3 regions of the Microbacterium sp. 2216-1 genome follow, and region 3 is predicted to be linked to each of the others. Evidence: riboswitches for the same ligand, from Rfam matches in the RefSeq annotation. Region 3 holds a riboswitch; each other region holds the start of a gene.
The links. A riboswitch is a leader RNA that binds a small molecule or an ion and turns the genes downstream of it on or off. The one in region 3 is predicted to bind thiamine pyrophosphate.
Positions count from the first base shown of each region.

Region 1: linked by a shared signal. The riboswitch ahead of thiM (hydroxyethylthiazole kinase) and the one ahead of thiC (phosphomethylpyrimidine synthase ThiC) in region 3 are both predicted to bind thiamine pyrophosphate.
Region 2: linked by a shared signal. The riboswitch ahead of ACLD0U_RS13610 (ECF transporter S component) and the one ahead of thiC (phosphomethylpyrimidine synthase ThiC) in region 3 are both predicted to bind thiamine pyrophosphate.

Region 1 is NZ_JBKFTM010000004.1:13,686-15,943, reverse strand. Features, by position in the region: gene ACLD0U_RS11960 (NAD-dependent epimerase/dehydratase family protein) at 1-639, shown strand, start outside; TPP riboswitch at 687-780, shown strand; gene thiM (hydroxyethylthiazole kinase) at 772-1,614, shown strand; gene ACLD0U_RS11950 (bifunctional hydroxymethylpyrimidine kinase/phosphomethylpyrimidine kinase) at 1,611-2,258, shown strand, end outside.
Region 2 is NZ_JBKFTM010000005.1:143,633-145,890, forward strand. Features, by position in the region: gene ACLD0U_RS13605 (ABC transporter ATP-binding protein) at 1-533, opposite strand, end outside; gene ACLD0U_RS13610 (ECF transporter S component) at 550-1,188, opposite strand; TPP riboswitch at 1,181-1,290, opposite strand; gene ACLD0U_RS13615 (D-alanyl-D-alanine carboxypeptidase family protein) at 1,340-2,258, shown strand, end outside.
Region 3 is NZ_JBKFTM010000004.1:171,846-174,103, reverse strand. Features, by position in the region: gene thiC (phosphomethylpyrimidine synthase ThiC) at 1-1,276, opposite strand, end outside; TPP riboswitch at 1,273-1,380, opposite strand; gene ACLD0U_RS12750 (M56 family metallopeptidase) at 1,427-2,258, opposite strand, start outside.

The DNA.
Region 1 (2,258 bases), 160 kb from region 3:
ACCGGGCCGCTCCACGCGCCCGCGCAGCCGGGCGACGAGTACGACTACAGCGCCCAGAAGGTCGCCGCCGAACAGGCGGTGACCGCCCTGGGCACGCGGGCCGGCATCGTCCGGCCCGGACTGGTGGTCGGCGCCGGCGATCCCAGCGACCGCTTCGGATACTGGGCGGCGGCCTTCGCACGCGCCGGTGACGGCGCGGTGCTGGCGCCCGACAGTCGCGACCGATTCGCTCAGGTGATCGACGTCGACGATCTCGCCGGGTTCATCACCGCTGCCCGGCGCACCGGTGTCGTCAATGCCATCGGTGATCCGCTGCCGCTGAGCGACCTGCTCGACGCCTTCCGTACCGAGTCCGGTCATTCCGGCCCGGTCCGGGTGGCCGACGACGACTGGCTCGATGCGCACGGCGTGCAGTACTGGATGGGGGAGCGCTCACTGCCGCTGTGGCTGCCCGCAGACATGCCGGGCTTCGCGCAGCACGACAACCGTGCGTACCGCGCCGCCGGCGGGGGATTCACGCCCCTTGACCAGACGATCCGGAGCGTGCTCGCCGACGAACGCGCTCGGGGACTGGACCGCGAGCGTCGTGCCGGTCTGACCCGGCACGACGAGAGCGAGCTGCTCGCACAGCTCGTCTGAGCCGGGTCCGGTCGACGCCCGATCCGGCGGGCTTCGCTAGACTCGCGCACAGTGACACGGGGTGCCGCAGAAGCGGCTGAGATCACACCCGTCGAACCTGATCTAGTTCGTACTAGCGAAGGGATGTCGTCCATGAGCGATCGTCTGCGCCCATCCGTCCGTATTCCGGCCGCCGCCGCCGAGCTGCTGCGCGAGGTGCGCCGAACACCTCCGCTGACCCAGTGCATCACGAACACCGTGGTGGCGGGCTTCACGGCCAATGTGCTTCTGGCGACGGGGGCGGCACCCGCGATGGTCGGCATCGTCGGCGAGTCCGGGATCTTCGCCGGCATCGCCGATGCGCTGCTGGTGAATCTCGGTACTCCGCCGCCCGAGCAGCGCGCGGCCATGTCCGAGGCGGTGCGCGGCGCGAACGCGGCGGGCACGCCGTGGGTGCTCGACCCGGTCGCGATCGGAGCACTCCCCGTGCGGACGACACTCGCCGCCGAGCTGGTCGCCCAGCATCCGACGGCCGTGCGCGGCAACGCGAGTGAGATCCTCGCCCTGGCCGGCACCGGTGCCGGCGGACGGGGCGTCGACGCCGTCGATGCCCCGGAGGCCGCCATGGAGGCGGCCCGTACGATCGCCGCACGGTGGGGGAGCGTGGTGGCGGTCTCGGGCGCCACCGACCTGATCACCGACGGGGAACGGGTGATCCGGATCGCCAACGGCGACCCGCTGCTCACGCGCGTCACCGGGGGAGGGTGCGCGCTCGGAGCCGTCATGGCCGCCTTCCTCGGCGCGGCCCGAGCAACCGGGGCCGACGCCATGACGGCGGTGGCTGCGGCGACCCTGGTCTACACCGTCGCCGCCGAGCGCGCGGCGAAGGTCGCCGCGGGCCCCGGCAGCTTCGCCGTCGCGTTCATCGACGCGCTCGCTGCGGTCGAGACAGACGATCTGCTGCGCGACGCCCGGATCGAGGAGGACGCACGGTGACGTACGACCTGTCGATCTACCTGGTCACCGATCCGCACCTGTGCGGTGCGCGCGGTGTCGTGCAGACCGTCCGCGATGCGGTCGACGGCGGCGCCACCATCGTGCAGCTGCGCGACAAACACGCCGACGACGACGCCATCGTCGAGCAACTCGTCACCCTGTCCGAGGCCATCGACGGACGCGCGCTGCTCGTCGTCGACGACCGCGTCGACGCCGTTCTTGCCGCACGCCGCCGGGGAGCCCGCGTCGACGGGGTCCACGTGGGACAGTCCGACCTGCCGGCGACCGAGGTGCGGCGCCTGCTCGGGCCGGATGCCCTCGTCGGCCTCACCGCGAACACGCCGGAGCACCTGGCGGCGCTGCGCGACCTTCCGACCGGGACAGTCGACTACATCGGTGCCGGGGTGATCCGCCCGACGAGTACGAAGCCCGATCACCCGGCCCCGCTCGGCATCGCAGGCTTCGCCGCGCTCGCCGCGCAGAGCCCTGTTCCCGCCGTCGCAATCGGTGGCATCCGCTCGGATGACGTTGTACCGCTGCGCGCGGCGGGTGCCGCCGGTGTTGCCGTGGTGTCACAGATCTGCGCGGCCGACGACGCGCACCTCGCGACCACCGCGCTGCGCGCGCGGTGGAGCGGCGCCGCG
Region 2 (2,258 bases), on a different contig from region 3:
GGGTCGAGGTTCGCCGTCGGCTCATCGAGCAGCAGCAGTCCCGGCCGCATCGCAAGCGACCCGGCGAGCGCGAGGCGCTGCTTCTGCCCACCCGAGAGCGCCTTCGTCGGGCGATCCCGCGGCACGTCGAGGCCCACGGCGTCGAGCGCGGCGTCGACGCGGCGCCAGATCTCGTCCCGGGGCAGGCCGAGGTTCTCGCATCCGAAGGCGACGTCGTCGCCGACGCGCGCAAGGATGACCTGCGAGTCGGGGTCCTGCAGCACAAGACCGGCCCGGCCCCGCGCAGCCGCGGCGGGCAGGCCATCGATGAGCAGCTCGCCCTCGGCCTCGCCCTCCTCATCGCCACCGAGCACACCGGCCAGGCCATGCATGAGCGTCGACTTACCGGCACCCGAGGCGCCGAGCAGCAGCACCCGCTCACCGGGATCGATGCGCAGCGTGACATCGCGCACCGCCCAGGCGAGGCGACTGGCGTGCCGCCAGCCCCATCCACGCGCCTCGACCGCGGCGGGCGCGATCCCTCCTGACACCATGGCGATCGCCGGTCGGTCAGACCCGCTTGCGCACCTCTCGGCCCGAGCCGAAGCGGTCGAGAGCACCGGTAGCCGCGAGGCCCCGGGCGAGCAGCCAGCCGAGCAGACCGGCGAGTACGGCGCCCGAGATGACGGTGCAGATCAGGTAGACGACGGTGAAGGCTGCGTCGGCACCCGCGAACCACAGGATCATGTTGTTGATCCCGCCCAGCAGGGCGGCGCCGGCGCCGGCGAGCATCGCCACGGGCAGCGACCAGACACGGTACGCGAAGAGCAGGAAGATCAGTTCGGCGCCGAGGCCCTGCACGAGTCCGGCCTCAATGGTGAGGAACCCGCCCCACTGCGCGCCGGCCAGGGCCGAGACGACGGCGGCGAGGGTCTCGACGTAGATCGCAGCGCCGGCCTTGCGGATGATGAGGCCACCCAGCACGCCGGCGATCAGCCACGGCCCGTCGAGCAGTCCCTGCACGCCGGGCAGCAGCGGGTCGAGCAGCGCCTTGGGGCCGAGGTAGCCAACGTTCCACAGCAGGAACAGAACACCGCAGGCGACGCCCAGCACGCTGGCGACGACGATGTCGACGATGCGCCAGCGCCAGATCTCGGGGCGCATACGCCCCGTGTTCGTGGACGCGGAACTGGACGTGGACGTGCTCATAGGAACTCCTCCCTGCGCCGGCATGATCCGGATCAGGTTCGACGGTCGAAGCGCTCTTCGCTTCCTCTCAGCCCGGCGGTCCGGACTCCCGTGGTGGTTCATCGATCATATCCCGCCGACCGCACACAGGGACGTTGGGTAGCGTGGACGGGTGACCACCTCCCCCGAGTCCACGCGCCCCGCCACGCGCCGTGAACTGCGCGAGCGTGCCCACCCGCAGACGACGGAGTCCTCTCGTGCTCCGTTGCCCGCATTCGGTGACACACTGCGCACTCCTGACAACACCGTCATTGATGACGTGCCCGCCCCGAACGACGACGCCGTCGACGACGCCGAACGCTTCTCAGACGCGCCACCCCTGGGCGACACGCGGGCTTCCGCCCCGTCGTGGGATACCGGTTTCGCCGCGTATGCCGTCGATACTGTCGCTGTGGACGCCGTCGAGAACGACCCGGAGCCGGCATTCCTCAGCGCCTTCGACGATGACGATGCTCCGACGCGCGAGAACCCGGTGCTCTCTCCCGACGCCAGCGAGCCCAGCGGCACGGCCGTCGGTTCGGATGCTGCGGACGGGGCCTCTGCGCCGCAAACGGCTTGGGCGGATGAAAAGCGGCCGCCGACCGCACTGACCTGGCTCGATACCGCGACGTTGAAGGCTGAGTCGCTGCCGGAACCCCGGAGCACGCCCGACCTCTTCGACGGCGCACATCTGGCGCCGAGCTGGCGACGCCCGGGAGTACTGATCCCCCTCGGGATCGTCGGAACCCTGTGCGGCGCATACGTCGCCTCGACTCTGCTGTGGCCGCTCGACGCGGTCGCTCCTGCAGCGGCCGCCGTGAAGACAGAGATCGCGCCGGCAGAAGCGGCAGCGCTCACCTGGCCGGAAACCGGCAGCGCCGCCGTCGCGGTAGAGGGAATCGGGCCCGCCTCATCGACGACCGAGCGCGACGAGATCGCCAGCATCACGAAGGTCGCCACGGTACTGATGATCCTCGACGAGCTGCCGCTGGAGCCCGGCGAGGAGGGACCGAGCTTCGCCTTCGACTACGGCGACACGCTGGAGTACTGGC
Region 3 (2,258 bases):
GAGTGTAGAACGGCGCGCCGTGGCACAGTTCCTGCTGGCGTTCGACGTTCTCGCGGATCTTGTGCAGCGGCACGTGACCGGGCCCCTCGACCATGACCTGCACGTCGTACTCCCAGGCCCGCTGCGTGAGCTCGGCCAGCGTGTCGAGCTCGGCGAACTGCGCGGCGTCGTTGGCGTCGGCGATCGAGCCGGGGCGCAGGCCGTCGCCGAGCGAGAAGGCCACGTCGTAGGCGGCGAAGATCTCGCACAGCTCGTCGAAGTGGGTGTACAGGAAGTTCTCCTGGTGATGGGCGAGGCACCAGCCGGCCATGATCGATCCGCCGCGCGAGACGATGCCGGTGACGCGCTCGGCAGTCATCGGCACGTAGCGCAGCAGCACGCCGGCGTGGACGGTCATGTAGTCGACGCCCTGCTCGCACTGCTCGATCACGGTGTCACGGTAGATCTCCCAGGTGAGGGCGTTCGCGTCACCATCGACCTTCTCAAGGGCCTGGTAGATCGGCACGGTGCCGATGGGGATCGGTGAGTTGCGGATGATCCACTCCCGCGTGGTGTGGATGTCGTTGCCCGTCGACAGATCCATGAGCGTGTCGGCGCCCCACTTCGCGGCCCATTCGAGCTTCGCGACCTCGTCGCTGATCGAGCTGGTCACGGCGGAGTTGCCGATGTTCGCGTTGACCTTGACCAGGAACGCCTTGCCGACGATCATCGGCTCGGATTCGGGGTGGTTGACGTTGTTGGGAATGATCGCGCGGCCCGCGGCGATCTCGCTGCGCACCAGCTCGACGTCGCACTGTTCGCGCAGCGCGACGAACCGCATCTCGGGGGTGATGATGCCCCGGCGGGCGTAGTGCATCTGCGTCACGCGGTGGCCGGCCTTGGCACGGACCGGTACCGGTGTGCGCCCCTGCCATTGCTGCGAGGGTGCGCCGCGGCGCACGGCCGTGCGGCCGTCGTCTTCGAGGCGGTGCCCGCGGGCGGCGTACGTCTCGGTGTCGCCGCGCTCGGCGATCCAGGCGGACCGCCATGGTGCGAGCCCCTCCTCGGGGATGCTACCGGGACCCATCGTGCGGTACACCTGCAGCGGGGGATTGGCCGAGCCGTTGGGCGAATCACTCTGCTGGATCTCGGTGACCGGAACGCGGATCCCGTGGGTCGCGTCTTCGAGCCAGGCGAGCCGGTGGGCGGGATGCTGCTCACTCGACTGCGGCGTCGCCGATGTCGAGGCGGCGGATGCCGAGGACGGGACTTCGGATTTCGGGGTGCGTGCAACCACGGAACTCTCTCACTTCCTACGCCGGTATCAACCGGATCAGGTTCGACGGTCTCAAGCGCGTCAGCTTGATCTCAGCCCTTCTCAGGGCACCCGTGTGGACAGTCCATGTGTACTACGGACGACGAAGGTGGGCAAATCCGGGTCGGCCACTCAGGTCGCGAGACGGCAGCCGGTGAGGATGACCGACAGATATGGTCCGTGCACCACGACGGCCATCAGGGCGAACGCGGCGGTCGCCGCGCCGAGCGCGATCGCGGGAACGAGCGACGCGCCGATGCGCGCGGGGGAGACCAGGTGCCCGATGCGATCGGGCCCTGCGGCATGCAGCACGACCCGATGGGGCGTCGGAGCGTGAGCGCCGACCGTGCCGCCGAGTTTGAGCAGCGCGCTGGCGAGGGCCGGGGTGCCCGCTCGGCGCGAAGCGGCCCGGTCGGCGGCGATCTCGAGGTACAGCGGCACGGCATTGCGGATCGCGGACATCAGCGGGAGCCGGTGCAGAGGAGCGATCACGGCCTCGAGCACGCCGAGTGCGAGGTGATGGCGTCCGTGCACATGCTCGCGCTCGTGAGCGATCACCGCGGCGAGCTCATCGGGGTGCAGGACTTCGACAAGCCCGCGGGAGAGGACGATACCGCCGTGTCGGTGCGGCAGTGAGAACGCGGTCGGGCGCAGGTCGCGCGTGAGCATCACGCGGTGGCCGCCGACGATGCGAGAGTCGGCGCGAGCGGCGATATCGCGCGCGGTGGCCCGTGTCGCGCGGAGTCTGCGCACCCCGCGGAAGATCGCCGTCGCCACCAGAACCAGCGCCCCCGCCAGAGGAAGCGCGATGAGCAGCGCGACGGGGACCACGGTGTCGACGAGGTCGACCGCGGGGAAGGGGGACGACGCGTCCAGGCACCGTTGGCACACGCCGGCCATGCCGCTCGGCAGCACGGTGGGGCCGCTGAGCACCCACGCGAGCAGCAGGCTGAGGGCGGCGGCC